Regions from separate parts of the Brachybacterium netajii genome, predicted to be linked through region 1. Evidence: riboswitches for the same ligand, from Rfam matches in the RefSeq annotation. Region 1 holds a riboswitch; each other region holds the start of a gene.

What was found. A riboswitch is a leader RNA that binds a small molecule or an ion and turns the genes downstream of it on or off. The one in region 1 is predicted to bind thiamine pyrophosphate.
Region 2: linked by a shared signal. The riboswitch ahead of ACXET9_RS00810 (ECF transporter S component) and the one ahead of thiO (glycine oxidase ThiO) in region 1 are both predicted to bind thiamine pyrophosphate.
Region 3: linked by a shared signal. The riboswitch ahead of thiC (phosphomethylpyrimidine synthase ThiC) and the one ahead of thiO (glycine oxidase ThiO) in region 1 are both predicted to bind thiamine pyrophosphate.

What each region holds. Positions count from the first base shown of each region.
Region 1 is NZ_JBSYXB010000003.1:268,972-274,215, forward strand. It holds gene ACXET9_RS08490 (5-oxoprolinase subunit B/C family protein) at 1-1,036, opposite strand, end outside; gene ACXET9_RS08495 (LamB/YcsF family protein) at 1,033-1,929, opposite strand; gene thiE (thiamine phosphate synthase) at 2,016-2,717, opposite strand; TPP riboswitch at 2,862-2,967, shown strand; gene thiO (glycine oxidase ThiO) at 2,962-4,176, shown strand; gene thiS (sulfur carrier protein ThiS) at 4,173-4,424, shown strand; gene ACXET9_RS08515 (thiazole synthase) at 4,427-5,244, shown strand, end outside.
Region 2 is NZ_JBSYXB010000001.1:175,804-181,047, forward strand. It holds gene ACXET9_RS00800 (M13 family metallopeptidase) at 1-1,150, shown strand, start outside; gene ACXET9_RS00805 (hypothetical protein) at 1,158-1,733, shown strand; TPP riboswitch at 1,811-1,918, shown strand; gene ACXET9_RS00810 (ECF transporter S component) at 2,014-2,661, shown strand; gene ACXET9_RS00815 (ATP-binding cassette domain-containing protein) at 2,658-4,838, shown strand; gene ACXET9_RS00820 (ankyrin repeat domain-containing protein) at 4,917-5,244, shown strand, end outside.
Region 3 is NZ_JBSYXB010000001.1:33,319-38,562, reverse strand. It holds gene ACXET9_RS00170 (molybdopterin oxidoreductase family protein) at 1-827, opposite strand, end outside; gene thiC (phosphomethylpyrimidine synthase ThiC) at 901-2,676, opposite strand; TPP riboswitch at 2,671-2,780, opposite strand; gene ACXET9_RS00160 (hypothetical protein) at 2,890-3,228, opposite strand; gene ACXET9_RS00155 (alpha/beta fold hydrolase) at 3,306-4,229, shown strand; gene ACXET9_RS00150 (LysR family transcriptional regulator substrate-binding protein) at 4,226-4,795, shown strand; gene ACXET9_RS00145 (S-ribosylhomocysteine lyase) at 4,894-5,244, shown strand, end outside.

The DNA of each region.
Region 1 (5,244 bases):
CGAGGTTCGCCCGCACCAGGGCGGCGCGGTCGAAGGCGCCCGAGCCGCTCACGCCGATGGCGCCGCGGCCCGGGCGTCCGCCGTCCTCGATCAGGGCGAGGGGGCCGGGGGAGAGGACCGTGAGCCCTGGCCGTTCCGTCGGCTCCTGCGCCCCGACGAACCGCAGCGCCCGCGCGGGCAGAGCGGCGGCGCGACCGGGCAGGGTGGCGGCGCGGCTGGGCAGTGCCGCGGCGCGCGCCGGCAGAGCGGCGGCCCGGGCGGGGAGGGCGGCGACCCGGGTCGGCAGCGGGGTCCGCGCCTGCACGATCGCGCGACGCGGGCTGAAGCGCACGCGGGTGCCGGGGGCCAGCAGCGCGGGATGCTCCCGCGCCGGGTCGAACAGCACGGCGTCGGTGCGGCCGATCAGCTGCCAGCCGCCGGGGGAGGAGCGCGGGTAGATCCCGCAGTAGCGGGAGGCGAGGCCGACGGCGCCCGCGGGGACCGCGGTGCGCGGCTCCGCCCGCCGCGGCACGTCCCACGGCACGTCCCACGGCACGTCCCACGGCACGTCCCGCGGGAGGGACGCGGGCAGGAGATAGGCGAAGCCCGGGGCGAATCCGCCGAAGGCCGCCGTCCAGACGGCCTCGGAATGGGTGGTGACCAGGACGTCCGTCGTGATCCCGAGCAGGTCGGCGACGTCGGCGAGGTCCTCCCCGTCGTAGACGACGGGGAGGCGGACGTCCGTGCCCTCCTCCTCGTCGGCGTCGGCCTCCGGCAGGTGCGCGAGCAGGCCTGCGAGCTCGCGCGCATCGCCGACGGCGGTGCCGCGCAGCAGCAGGGTCCGCTCGGCGGGGACCAGATCGACGAGGCCGACGGGCGCGGCCGCCCGCACCGCCGCGGCGGCCGCGAGGACCTCCGCGGTGCTGGGATACTCCGCGAGCACCGCGGTCTCGCCGGCCCGATGCACGGCGAGCGGCGCGGGAAGGAGCGGGCCGCGGGGAAGGGGAGCGCCGGCGGCGTGCGATGCGTCGGCGGGGACGGACTCCGGCGCGGTCACCGTCGGACCCCGGAGCGACCGGAGCGCCCGGAGGAGCCGGGGGCGGCGAGCGCGACGCCCGCGCCCTCGAGCCGGGCCCGCACCTCGCGGGCGAGCGCGACCGCGCCCGGGGTGTCTCCGTGCAGGCAGATGCTCCGGCAGGGGACGTCGACCCAGCTCGTGCTGCCGTGCACGCGTGCCCGCCCGCGCAGCGCAAGCTCGATGGCCTGCGCGGCGACGGCCTCGGGGTCCAGGAGCACCGCGCCCGGTTCGCGCCGCGGGACGAGGGTGCCGTCGGCCCGGTAGGCGCGGTCGGCGAAGCCCTCTAGGACGACCTCGAGACCCGCCGCCTCGGCCTTCTGCGCGACGACCGAACCCGGGGCCGCGACCAGCTGCAGCGCACCGCCGGTTTCGTCGAGTCCGCTGAGACTGCTGAGTCCGCTGAGCTCGCGCAGCGCCGTCACGACGGCCTCGGCCTGCGCCTCATGGTGCGCGATCGCCGAGTAGAGGGCGCCATGGGGCTTCACGCCGACGACCTGCGCGCCGACGGCCCCGGCGATCGCCAGCAGGCTCCCGGTCTGCGCGATCACCTGGTCGGTGAGCTCGGCGGGGGCGATGTCGACGAAGCGTCGGCCGAAGCCCTGGAGGTCCGGATAGGCGACGTGCGCGGTGATCGCGACGCCCCGCTCATGGGCCCCGCGGACGGCCCGACGCATCGTCGAGGGGTCCCCGGCATGCCCGCCGCAGGCGATGTTCGCCGTGGTCACGACGTCGAGCATGGCCTCGTCGTCGCCCATCGACCAGGCGCCCCAGCCCTCGCCGAGATCCGCGTTCAGGTCGAGGGACCGGTTCGTCGGCAGGTCCCGGGGCGGGTCCGTCGGCAGGTCCGGGGACGGGGCGGGACGGGCAACCATGGGGGATCTCCTTCGCGCGGACGGCGGCGGTCACCCCATTGTCGTCCCCCGGCGCAGGGCGTGGGAGCGGTGGAACGGAGGGAGCGTCAGCCGGCGCCGAGCGCCTCCCGCAGCGCTCGGGCGGCGGCCTCGGGGTCCTCCGCCTCGGTCACGGCGCGCACCACGACGATGCGGTCGGCGCCGGTGGAGAGGACCTCGGGGACGCGCTCGACGTCGACCCCGCCGATCGCGAAGAACGGCTTCGCGGCGTCCTCGCGCGCGGCGGCCTCGCGGGGCAGCTCGAGGCCGACGGGCTCGCGGCCGGGCTTCGTGGGCGTCGCCCAGACGGGGCCGGTGCAGAAGTAGTCGATGCCGGGATCGTCGTCGGCCGCATGCAGCTGCTCGGGGGTGCGGGTGGAGCGTCCGATGAGGACGTCGGGGCCGACGAGCGCGCGGGCGTCCTCGGTGGTCAGATCGCCCTGGCCGAGGTGCAGGACGTCGACGCCCGCGAGGACGGCGACGTCGGCGCGGTCGTTGGCGGCCAGCAGCGCCCCGTGGGCGTCGGCGATCGGTCGCAGCGCGCGCAGCGCCTCGACCTCGGCGCGGGCCTCGGCGCCCTTGTCGCGCACCTGCAGGATGTCGACGCCGCCGCGGAACGCCGCCTCGGCGAACTCGAGGAGCCCCTCGAGGCCGCGGGAGAGGTCCACGCACACGTACAGGCGGGCGTCGGCGAGCGCGGCGCGACGTCGGTCGCCGGTCTCGTCGCGGGTCGCGCGCCGGCGTGTGGGGGGCTGCTGATCTGCATTCATCCGCACAGGGTCGCACAGCGTCCACCCGTCGGCGTCGGACGTTCCGCCGTCGGCCGCCCCGCCGGCAGGTCGTCGGCTGCCCTGCCGGCACGTCGCCGCCCGTCCGGACGTCCCGGCCGCCGATCGCGGGCGCGGCGTAGGATCGAGGGGTTCCGTGGGAGCCCGATGCGCGGGCTGAGAGGGCGCGAGGCGCCGACCACCAGCACTGGATGCGGATCATGCCGTCGTCAGGAGGAATGCGCCTGTGGAGCGTGTCGTCATCATCGGAGCGGGCATCGTCGGCCTGCTCACCGCGCATGAGCTGCGTCGTCGCGGCCATCGCGTCGAGCTCCGGTCGACGGGGGTCGCCGAGCAGGCCACCTTCGCCGCCGCCGGGATGCTCGCCCCCGCCGCCGAGATGCAGTACGGCCAGGGGCCGCTGTGGCGGATCATGCGGGAGGCCGAGCAGGATCATCGCGCGCTCGCGGCCCGTCTGGCCGAGCGCAGCGCCGCCCGGATCGCCGACGGCGCGGACCCGCTGCCGGATCCCGGCTATCGCGACGCCTCGACGCTCGTCGTCGGCCGCGAGGCGGGGGATCTCGCGGCCCTGCACGACCTCGCCCGGGTCCAGCGGAGCAACGGCGCCGCGGTGCGGGAGCTGACGGGCGCCGAGGCCCGCCGCGAGGAGGGCGCGCTGCTGCGCGGCATCAGCGGCGGCGTGCTCCTCGAGCGCGACCACCAGGTCGATCCGCGCCGCCTCGCCGCCGCCGTCCGCGCCGATCTGGAGTCCGACGGGCCCGACGGCCCCGCGATCACGATCCGCGAGGGCCGCGTCGACGCGATCGCCGGAATCCTCGACGGCACCGGCGGCCGGGTCGACAGGGTCATCCTCGCCGCCGGGCTCGGCGTTCCCGGGATCGACGGGCCCCACCGGTCCCTCGACCTGGCGATGCGGCCGGTGCGCGGGGACATCCTGCGCCTGCGGGTCCCCGAGAGCCTGCTGCTGCCGGGGGAGGAGAACCTGGTGGGGCGGACGGTCCGGGCGATCGTCCGGGGGCGTCCCGTCTACCTGGTCCCGCGCGACGACCGCACCCTCGTGCTCGGCGCGACCAGCCGCGAGGACGATCTCGCGGGGACGTCCGCGGGCGGGGTGCTCCAGCTGCTGCAGGACGCGGCCGAGATCCTCCCGGCGATCCGGGAGACGGAGCTGATCGAGGTCACGACCCGCGACCGCCCCGGCACCCCCGACGACCTGCCGCTGCTGGGCGCCGCCCCCGAGGATCCCCGCGTGATCGTCTCCACCGGCTACCACCGCCACGGGATCCTGCTGTCGGCGTGGGCCGCGCAGCGCACCGCCGACCTCGTCGACGGCGCTGATACCGCCTCTGATCTCGCCCCTGATCTCGCCGCCGAGCATGCCGACCAGCTGGACGCCGTCCGGCCCGACCGCTTCACCCCCGTCCTGGAGGAGGCCCGATGAGCCCCACGACCATCGCCCTGACCGTCAACGCCGAGGAGGCCGAGGTCCCCGCGATCTGGACCGTCCGCGATCTCGTGGCCGAGCGCCTCGGCCAGGAGGTCGGGGAGGACGGCCGCGCGGCCGACGGCGGGGCGCTCGGCGTCGCCGTCGCGCTCGACGACGCCGTCGTCCCCCGCAGCCGCTGGGCCGCGACGCCGCTGAGCGCCGGGGTCCGCTGCGAGTTCGTCACCGCTGTCCAGGGAGGCTGAGCATGAGCACCACCACCGCACCCGCCGCGGTCGAGGATCCGCTGGTCATCGCCGGGGAGGCCCTCGCCTCGCGGCTCATCATGGGCACCGGCGGCGCGACCGACCTCGCGGCCCTCGAGCGCGCGCTGGTCGCCTCCGGCACCGCCCTGACCACGGTCGCGATGCGCCGCTTCTCGGCGTCGACCGGCAACTCGGTGTTCGCGATGATCCGGCGCCTGGGGATCCGGGTGCTGCCGAACACCGCCGGCTGCTACAGCGCCCGCGATGCGATCCTCACCGCCGAGCTCGCCCGCGAGGCGCTCGAGACCGACTGGATCAAGCTCGAGGTCATCGCCGACGAGGACACGCTCCTGCCCGACGGCGTCGAGCTGTACGAGGCGACCGAGGAGCTCGTCCGGCGCGGCTTCACCGTCCTGCCGTACACGACCGACGATCCGGCGCTCGCCCGTCGGCTCGAGGATGCGGGCGCCGCGGCCGTGATGCCGCTGGGCTCGCCCATCGGCACGGGCCTGGGGATCCTCAACCCGCACAGCATCGAGCTGATCTGCGAGCGCGCGGGCGTGCCCGTCGTGCTCGACGCCGGCATCGGCACCGCCTCGGACGCGGCCCTGGCGATGGAGCTCGGCTGCTCGGCCGTCCTCGCGGCCTCCGCCGTGACCCGTGCTCAGGACCCGGAGGCGATGGCCCGCGCCATGGACCTCGCGGTCCGTGCGGGCCGGGCCGCCGCGGGCGCCGGACGCATCCCGCGCCGACGCCTCGCCCGCGCCTCGAGCGCCTTCGAGGGACTGATCGCCCCGGTCGACGGGGCCGCGAACGGACG
Region 2 (5,244 bases), on a different contig from region 1:
CGAGGACCTCGCGGTGCTGCGCGCCTGGCTCGCGCTGCACACCGTCTCCTCCTACGCCCCCTACCTCGACGAGGCGCTGGTGGCCGAGGACTTCGCCTTCCACGGCACCGTCCTGTCCGGCACCGAGGAGCTGCGGGCGCGCTGGAAGCGCGGCGTCGGCCTCGTGGAGGGCGCGCTCGGCTTCGCGATCGGCCGCGAGTACGTCGGCCGCCACTTCCCCGCCGCCCACAAGGAGCGCATGGGCGCCCTCGTGGACGCGCTCGTGGACGCCTACCGGGCCTCGATCTCGCGGCTGGAGTGGATGACCCCGGCCACCCGCGAGAAGGCCCTCGAGAAGCTCGAGAAGTTCACGCCGAAGATCGGCTACCCGGACCGCTGGCGCACCTACGAGGACCTCGAGGTCGTCCCCGGGGACCTCGTCGCCTCCGTGCGCGCCGTGCGCCTGGCCGACGCCGCCTTCGACTTCGCGAAGGTCGGCGGGCCGATCGACCCGGACGAATGGCACATGACCCCGCAGACGGTCAACGCCTACTACAATCCGGGCGCCAACGAGATCGTCTTCCCCGCGGCGATCCTGCAGCCCCCGTTCTTCGACGCCGATGCCGACGACGCCGTGAACTTCGGCGGGATCGGTGCGGTCATCGGCCACGAGATCGGCCACGGCTTCGACGACCAGGGCTCGAAGTACGACGGCGACGGCAACCTCGCGTCCTGGTGGACCGACGAGGACCGGGCCGCCTTCGAGGAGCGCACCGGCTCGCTCATCGCCCAGTTCTCCGAGCTCAGCCCGCGGTCCCTCGAGGACGAGCATCGCGTCAACGGCGCGCTCACGATCGGCGAGAACATCGGAGACCTCGGCGGTCTCTCGATCGCCGTCAAGGCGTACCGCGCGACGGCCGGCGAGGCCGCCGCCGAGGAGCTCGATGGCTTCACCGGGCTGCAGCGCGTGTTCCTGTCCTGGGCGACCGTGTGGCGCGCGAAGTACCGCCGGCAGGCGGCGATCCAGCAGCTCGCGACCGACCCGCACTCCCCCGCGGAGTTCCGCTGCAACATCACCGCCGGCCACCTGACGGAGTTCCACGAGGCCTTCGGGATCGTCGAGGGCGACGGCATGCACCGCGCCCCCGAGGATCGCGTGAGCATCTGGTGACCGCCCGATGAGGCCCGAGGCCCCCTTCTACGTCGGTCGCACGCGGCCGACGGCCGTGGGCTGGACGCGCATCGGGATGACGCTGGTCGCGGGCGCCGCGGCCACCGTCGTGATCTCGCTGCGCCCCGCGCTGGCGACGCCCGCCCTGCTGATCGCGTCGATGGGCGTGTTCGTCCTGCTCGCGGCCTGGACCTGGATGAACCAGAGCACCCGGTTCATCGTCGACGAGCACGGGGTGACCGTGAGCCTCGGCGGCTTCCTGCCGATGCGGCCCTGGCCCCTCGAGCAGTTCCGCACCGTCCAGCTCCGCGAGATCCCCGCGGAGCGGGTCGGCGCGACCGTCGGCGGCTACGGCTGGCGGCGCGGACGGGCGCTGTCCTCGACCCCCGAGGAGCTGCGTCCCGTCGGCTCCCGGCGCGTGTTCACCACCGGGGACTCCCGGGAGCCCTACCGCCTGCTCGTCACCCGCTCCGGCACCATGGTCGAGATCATCGGCCGTGAGGGCACGCACTTCCTGCTCTCCCCCGAGGACCCGCAGGCGACCGCGGAGGCCGTCGACCAGGCGATCCGCTCCCGCCGCTGAGGATGCTCGGGGCGCTGCGCGGCGGCCCGAGCGGCATGCCTCGAGCAGTCGCTCTGCGGTATGCTCGCAGGCGGTCATCCAACTGACAGGGGAGCACCATCCGGGTGCTGAGAGTGCGCAGCAGTGCGCAGACCCTCGAACCTGATCCGGTTCACACCGGCGTAGGGAGTCGGGATTTCCGCGGGAGATCCACGTCGTGCGCTCCGGCGCGCGGCGCGCGCACGGTCCGTCCGGCGCCCGGGATCGCCTGCGCCCCTTCCGTTCGTGGAAGGAGTCTGAGATGAACCGTTTCCGCACCGTGGACCTCCTGGTCACCGTCGCCATCGGCGCCGCCTTCGGCGTCGCGTTCCTGGGCTATGGGGCGCTGTACAGCCTCATCGGCCCGCTCACCGCCCTGTTCCGCCCCGCCGAGGGCCTGCTCATGGGCATCTGGTTCCTGCCCGCGATGATCGCCGGGCTCGTCGTGCGCAAGCCCGGCGCGGCGCTGCTGGCCGAGCTCATCGCCGCCTCCCTCGAGATGCTGCTGGGCGGGCAGTGGGGCTGGGGCACCATCGTCTCCGGCGTCCTGCAGGGCGCGGGCATCGAGCTCGCCTTCGCCGTCTTCCGCTACCGCCGCTTCACGCTGCCGGTCGCGATCCTCGGCGGCGTGCTCTCCGCGGCCCTCGAATGGGTGTACGAGCGCTTCGCCTACTACCCCGAGATGGGCTGGTCCTTCGCGATCGCCCTGCTCGGCGCCGCCCTCATCTCCGGCGCCCTCGCCTGCGGCCTGCTGGGCTGGGTCATCGTGCGCGCCCTCGCGGCGACCGGGGCGCTCGACGCCCTCCCCGCCGGGAAGGAGCATGCCGAGGCCCGGCTCGCCGCGCTCCGCACCGACCGGGATGCCGCGGGCGACGGCTCCCGCGAGAGCACCGGGGCCCTCGGCGGATGACCTCCCTGGAGCTGCGGGGCCTGACCTGGCGTCCGCAGTCGCGACCGGATCCGACGGTCCGGGATCTGTCCCTCACCATCCCCTCCGGCCAGCGGGTCCTGCTGGCGGGAGCCAGCGGCAGCGGGAAGTCGACCGTGCTGCGGGCCCTCGCGGGCCTGCTCGATCCCGAGGCCGGGGAGCTCGCCGGGGTCGCCCCGGCGGCCTCCCGCCCCGGGGAGCGGGCCCTGCTGCTGCAGAACCCGGCGAACGCGCTGATCGCCGCGAACGTCGGCCGCGAGGCCGCCTTCGGTCCGGAGAACGCGGCGCTGGACCGCGAGGAGATCGCCGTCCGCGCGGCCGCCGCCCTCGTCGCGGCCGACGTCGACGTCGACTCCTCGCGGGCCCCGCTCGACGCCTCCGGCGGCCAGCAGCAGCGCATCGCGCTGGCGGGAGCGCTCGCCCTCTCCCCCGGAGCCCTCCTGCTGGACGAGCCGACCTCGATGCTCGACGCGGCGACGGCCGAGGCCGTCCGGCGGGCCGTCCTCGCCTCCGCGGAGGGCACCACCCTGGTCGTCGCCGACCACGACGTCGCCCCCTGGGCCTCCCGCGTCGATCGCATGATCGTGCTCGGCGAGGGCGCCCGCGTGCTCGCCGACGGCGATCCGGAGCAGGTCATCGCCGCGCATCCGGAGCTGCTCGCCGCACGCTCGGCCGCACCGCGCCCCGCCGCGGTCGGCGCGAGCGGTGCGGTCGTCGCGAACGGTGCGAGCACCGGCGGATTCCTCCCCGCCGCCCGCCCGCTGGAGGCGGTCACGACGGGCGAGGTCGTCGCAGCCCTCGACGGCGTCGCCATCGCACGCCGCGACGGGCGGCCCGGCACTCTGGTCGAGGATCTCGCGCTGGAGGTGCGCGCCGGGTCCCTCACCGTCCTGGGAGGTCCCAGCGGCAGCGGGAAGACCAGCCTGCTGCGGGTGCTGCTGGGCCTGGACGCCCCGGCGACGGGCACCGTCGACCGCCCCGAGGGCCGGCAGATCGCCTGGGTGCCGCAGAACCCCGAGCACTCCTTCCTCGCCACGAGCGTCCGCGAGGAGATCCTCGCCTCCCCCTGGGCCGACGAGCCCGCCCTCGCCGACCGGCTCCTGGAGACCGCCGGCCTGGCCCCGCTCGCCGCGGCGAACCCGTACACCCTCTCCGGCGGCGAGCAGCGCCGCCTCGCGATCGTCGCGGCGCTCGCCCAGAGGCCCCGGCTCCTGGTCCTCGACGAGCCGACGGTCGGTCTCGATCCCGAGCGGCGCGCGGCCGTCCTCGCCCTGCTGCACGAGGCCGCCGGCACCGGCTGCGCGATCCTCGCCGCGACCCATGACGAGCATCTCGCCGCCGCGGCCCAGCACCGCCTCGACCTCCCCGGCCCCTCGACCGCGACGGAGACGGAGCAGGAGTCCACGACGGGCGCGGGGCCCGACCGCCGGATCCTGCCGGTGGTCCGTCGGCCCCGGATCCCCGCGGACGCGCTGAACCCGCTGACGCTCTCGCTCATCGGGATCCTCGCGGCGATCGGCTCCTTCGGGGTCCAGACCTGGCAGGGCGGTCTGCTCGCCCTGCTCCCCACGGTCCTGCTGGCGCCGGCGGCGATCCGCACCCTGCGGGGCGCGGCCCTGCGGATGGCCCCGGTGCTGCTCTCGGCCGCGAGCCTGGCCTGGACCACCGCCCTGCTCGGGGACGCCCCGGCGCTCTCCGGGGAGGCCTGGCTCGTGGGTCTGAAGGAGGCCGCCCGGATCAGCGCCTTCGTCGCCCCCGGCGTGCTCGCCCTCGGGAGCGTCGACGTGACGGCCCTCGGCGACGCCCTCGGCGGGCGCCTGCGCTGGCCGGCGCGACCCGTCGCCGCCGGGGTCAGCGCGCTCGTGCGCGCCGGGCACCTGGGCCGACGGTGGGAGACGATCGTCACCGCGCGGACGCTGCGCGGGATCGGCACGCCGCGGTCGGCGCGCCTGCTCGCGGGCGCGACCTTCGCTCTCCTGGTCGATGCCCTCCGCGGCGCCGAGCAGCAGGCCCTGGCGATGGACTCGCGGGGCTTCGCGTCCGCGTCCCGCCGCAGCTGGGCCCTGCCGAGCCGCTTCGGGCGCGCCGACCTCCTCGGCGCGGGCATCGCCGCGCTGCTGCTGGTCTGGCCGACGATCGCCGGTCTGCTCGTCGGCTGACGCCGGCGGGCGCCGGCGGGCGCTGGCTGGCGTCGGCTCGCGTCAGCGGGCGTCGGGGCCCCGACGTACCCTGGCCGCATGAACGACGAGAACCTCTCCCCCGAGACCGCGACCGCGCCCCTCGCTCCGCAGACCGAGCCCCTCACCCCGCAGGAGGAGGAGCTGATCGCGCTCGCGAGCACCCTCATGGACCTCGCGCGGGCGGGCGACAGCGCCCAGCTGGTGCCGGTCCTCGACCAGGGCGCTCCGCTGAACCTGCGCGACGCCGCCGGCAACACCATGCTCATGCTCGCCGCGTACCACGGCCATGCCGATCTCGTGCGGGAGCTCGCCGAGCGCGGCGCCGACGTCGACCTCGCCAACGATCGCGGCCAGTCGCCCCTCGCGGGCGCCGTCTTCAAGGGCC
Region 3 (5,244 bases), on a different contig from region 1:
AGGGCCTCGATCCCCGTGGTGCGCGCGGCGACGTACTCGGCGTCGAACAGCTCCTCGGCGAGCACGATGTGGATCAGCGCCAGCAGCACCACCAGGTCAGTGCCCGGGACCGGGGCCAGATGGATGCCGCCGCCGTCGGCCGTGAGCCGCGCGGTCGCGGACGCGCGCGGATCCATCACCACCAGCCCGCCGCGCTCGCGCACCCCCGCCAGATGCTGCACGAACGGCGGCATGGTCGCAGCGACGTTGGAGCCCAGCAGGACCACGCAGTCCGAGCCCCCGAGGTCGGCGAGCGGGAAGGGGAGGCCCCGGTCCAGGCCGAGCGAGCGGTTCGAGGCGGTCGCCGCGGCGGCCATGCAGAAGCGGCCGTTGTAGTCGATGAAGCGGGAGCCCAGCGTGACGCGCGTGAACTTGCCCAGCGCATATGCCTTCTCGTTCGTGAGGCCGCCGCCGCCGAACACGGCGACGCCGTCGGCCCCGTCGCGCTCCTGGATCTCGCGCAGCCGACCGGCGATCAGATCGAGGGCCTCGTCCCAGGAGGCGTCGCGGAAGCCGCCGTCCGCGGTGCGGATCCGCGGATGCAGGATCCGATCGGGCGCCGTGAGGACCTCGGCGCTGGTCCAGCCCTTGCGGCACAGGCCCCCGAGGTTCGTCGGGAAGTCGCGGCCGTCGACCGTCACCTCGCCGGACCCGCCGGCCGCCGCGCCCGGCACCACGCTCAGCGACTGCGCGCACTGCAGGGCGCAGTACGGGCAGTGCGTCGCCGTGGTGCCGGGGACGGTGCCGACGGTCGGCGCGGACTGCGAGGCGGCGGTCGACAGGCTCATGCCTCGAGAGTGCTCCCGACGCCGGGAGTGCTCAGCATCCGGTCAGCGCCCGGTCGCTCCGGTCACGATCGGGTCACGACGCGGGTCGGGGAGTGCTCGCATCGCCCCCGACGACCGTCGGATCCGGCAGGTAGATCGCTCCGCCCTGCGCGGCGAAGGCGCGGCTGCGCTCCTGCATCCCGGCGATCGCCACCTGTGCCTCCGCGCTGCCGTAGGCGTCGCGGATGTCCTGCGAGATGCGCATCGAGCAGAACTTCGGACCGCACATCGAGCAGAAGTGCGCTGTCTTCGCGGGCTCCGCCGGCAGCGTCTCGTCATGGAACGACTCGGCCGTCTCCGGGTCCAGCCCCAGCGCGAACTGATCGCGCCAGCGGAACTCGAAGCGGGCCTTCGACAGCGCCGCATCCCGTGCGGCCGCCCCCGGATGCCCCTTGGCGATGTCCGCGGCATGCGCGGCGATCTTGTAGGTGATCACCCCGGCGCGCACATCCTCCCGATCCGGCAGGCCCAGATGCTCCTTCGGCGTGACGTAGCAGAGCATCGCCGTGCCGTAGCGGGCGATCTCCGTCGCCCCGATCGCCGAGGTGATGTGGTCGTAGCCCGGAGCGATGTCCGTGACCAGCGGGCCCAGCGTGTAGAAGGGGGCGCCCGAGCACAGCTCCTGCTGGCGCTCGACGTTCTCCCGCACCATGTGCAGCGGCACGTGCCCGGGACCCTCGACCATCACCTGCACGTCGTGCTCCCAGGCCCGATGGGTGAGCTCGGCGAGGGTGTCGAGCTCCGCGAACTGGGCGGCGTCGTTCGCATCGGCGAGGGAGCCGGGCCGCAGCCCGTCCCCGAGCGAGAACGCGACGTCGTAGCGGGCGAAGATCTCGCACAGCTCGTCGAAGTGCGTGTACAGGAAGTTCTCCTGATGATGCGCGAGGCACCAGCCCGCCATGATCGAGCCGCCGCGCGAGACGATCCCCGTCACCCGGTCCGCCGTCAGCGGCACGTACCGCAGCAGCACCCCCGCATGGACGGTCATGTAGTCCACGCCCTGCTCGCACTGCTCGATGACGGTGTCCCGGTAGATCTCCCAGGTCAGCGCCGAGGCGTCGCCGTCGACCTTCTCCAGCGCCTGGTAGATCGGGACCGTGCCGATGGGGATCGGCGCATTGCGGATCACCCATTCGCGGGTGGTGTGGATGTCGTCGCCCGTGGACAGGTCCATCAGCGTGTCCGCGCCCCAGCGGGACGCCCACTGCAGCTTCTCGACCTCCTCCGCGATCGAGCTCGTGACCGCCGAGTTGCCGATGTTCGCGTTGATCTTCACCAGGAACGCCCGGCCGATGATCATCGGCTCGGACTCCGGGTGGTTGACGTTCGCCGGGATGATCGCGCGCCCCGCAGCGACCTCGGAGCGCACCAGTTCCACGTCGCAGCCCTCACGCAGCGCCACGAACCGCATCTCCGGGGTGATCACCCCGCGCCTCGCATAGTGCATCTGCGTGACGGTCCGTCCCGGGAGCGCTCGCCGGGGGACCGGACGACGGCCCTTCCACTGCTGCGACGGGGCACCGCGGCGCACGGCCGAACGGCCGTCGTCGGCGAGGCGACGCCCGCGGCCCGCATGCTCCTCGGTGTCGCCGCGCTCGAGGATCCACGGGGTGCGCATCGGCGCGAGCCCCTCCTCGGGGACGCTCCCGGGACCCGCCGTCCGGTACACCGTGACGGGGTCGTTGGGGACCTCGCCCGTGGGATCCAGATCGATGCGGGTGACGGGCACCCGGATCCCATGCTCGAGGTCCTCGAGATGGTCCAGGGCATGCGAGGGATACTGCTCGGACAGGGGGGAGCGCACAGTCATCTGCGGCCTCTCTTCCTACGCCGGTGCTAACCGGATCAGGTTCGACGGTTCCGAGCGGCTCAGCCCGGTCTCAGCCCTCTGCCGAGGGCCCCCGTGGGGTCCCCGAATGTCTACCACACCGGGGCGCGGCGGTGCGCCGCGCGCTCGCCGACGAGGCTCGAGAGGCTTCCGACCTGGGCTTTCGGGCGAGGGGAGGGTCTGATCCGTGCGGGCTCAGCGCCAGGGGATCGGGCGGAACCGCCCTCCCGCCCCGCGCGTCAAGAGGATCGCGGAGGCGGGGGAGACGAACGCGGTGCCGCGCTCGAGATGATCGATCACCATGTGCAGCGCCTGCCGTGCGGCGTCGTCCTCGCGCCCGCCCGCGAGAGGGTCCACGAGGAAGCGCAGCACGATGCGTCCGACGCGCCGTCCGCCGACGAGAGGCGCCTCGACGTCCTTCCGCTCCACCAGGTGCAGGGAGCCGAGCGCGAGCGCGGCCTGCTCCATCACATCGGCCGGCGTCGCCCCCGGCTGCAGGTCGCCGATGGGCAGGTGCATGCGGTAGCTCGGCATCGGATCAATCTAACCGCGGCCGGTGACGGATGCGGTCACGGGGACGCGGGTTCCCCGTCGTCGCGCACAATGCTCGGGTGACCGCAGACACCGCCCTCGCGCACCGCCCCTCCGTCGACCGTCCCACCGTCGACCGTCCCTCCGGCGGCTCCGCCGCTGTCGGAGCCGCCGTCGTCGGGCCCGCCGCCGTCGTCCTCGTGCACGGCACGCGCCTCTCGCACTCGCAGTGGGACCTCCAGGCGCCCTCGCTGCGGATGGCCGGCTACGAGGTCGTGACGCCCGACCTCCCGGGCCACGGCGCGCGGCAGGACGAGACCTTCACCCTCGATGGAGCGATCGCGACCATCCGCGCGGCGATCGACGAGGCCGCGGCGCGCGTCGATCGCCGCGCGGAAGGCTCCGACGGCCCCGAGGGCTCCTACGGCTCCGCCGGCTCCGTCGGACACGACCTCGCGATGGCGCCGACGGTGCACCTGGTCGGCTCCTCCCTCGGCGGCTTCCTCGCCCTGCACGCCGCCGCCGAGGCGCCCGCCCGCCTCGCCTCGCTCACGCTGTGCGGCGCGGCGGTCCAGCCGACGCCCTCCGCCGCTCGCGCCTACGGGCACGCGATCATGCTCCTGGACCGCATGCCCGGGCATCGCGACGGCAGCGGCGGCCTGCTGCCGTTCCTGCTCGGCGACGCCGGCACCCGCGCGCTCGTCCGCGGCGGGCGGGCGAGCACGGCGGTGGTCGCCCCGGCGATGGAGGCGGTGGGCTCCCTCGACCTGCTCGCGGACCTGCATCGGGTCGAGGTCCCGGTCACCTGGCTGCACGGCCGCTTCGACCAGCTGCGGCTGCATGAGCGCCGCTTCGCAGCGGCCGCGGCCGACGGACGGCTGGAGACCCTCGCCTATGGCAGCCACCTGGTGAACCTCGCCGACGCCCGCCGCTTCACGCCGGATCTGCTGCGCGTCCTCGGCCGCGTCGGACCGGTGCCCGCGCCCCGTAGGCTGGGGGCATGACCCGTCCCATCCTGCGCGTCGGCTTCGTGCCCGGCGTCGAGCCCGACCGCTTCGCGCGCCGCTGGAAGACCGGCGGCCGCCGCGCCTGGCTCGAGCTCGTCCCTGTCCCCGCCTCCCGTCAGCGCGCCGCGCTCGACGAGGGCGAGGTCGACATGTGCTTCGTGCGGCTTCCGATCGACCCCGCGGGGACCGCCGCCCGCTCGGCCGACGACCTGCATGTCGTGGCGCTGTGGGAGGAGCGGGCCGCGGTCGTCGTCGGCGACGAGCACGTGCTCAGCCTCCTCGACGAGATTTCTGAGGAGGACCTCGTCGAGGAGACCGAGCTGCCGCAGACCGATCCGGACGACGCCGCCTCCCGCGTCGCCGTCGCGGCCAGCGGCGTCGGCTACGCCCGGATGCCGCTGTCGCTCGCGCGGCTGCACCACCGCAAGGACGCCGTGCACCGTCCCCTCGTCGACGCCGCGCCCACCCGGATCGCCCTCGTCTGGCCGCGGGATGCGGACGACGAGGACCGCCAGGAGTTCGTCGGCGTCGTGCGCGGACGCACCTCCCGATCGAGCCGCTGACCGGCCGCGCCGAGCCGACGACCGGCCGACCCGAGCGGCCGCGTGATCATCGAGACCATCCAGACCGTCCAGAGCACCGGAATCCCGAGGAGGGACCCATGACCGAGCAGACCCCCGACCAGACTGGCGAGCAGACCCCCGCGCAGCCTCAGCGCATGAACGTCGAGAGCTTCAACCTCGACCACCGCACCGTCGCCGCCCCGTACCTCCGCATCGCCGACCGCAAGGAGCTGCCGGGCGGGGACGTGCTGACGAAGTTCGACGTGCGCTTCACCCAGCCCAACGTCGCGCACCTGGAGTCGGAGACCGTCCATTCGCTCGAGCACATGATGGCCGAGCACATGCGCGAGCACTCCGACGTCGTCGTGGACGTCTCCCCGATGGGCTGCCGCACGGGGTTCTACGTGCTCCTCGTGGGCGACCACACCGCCGCCTCCTTCGCCCCCGTG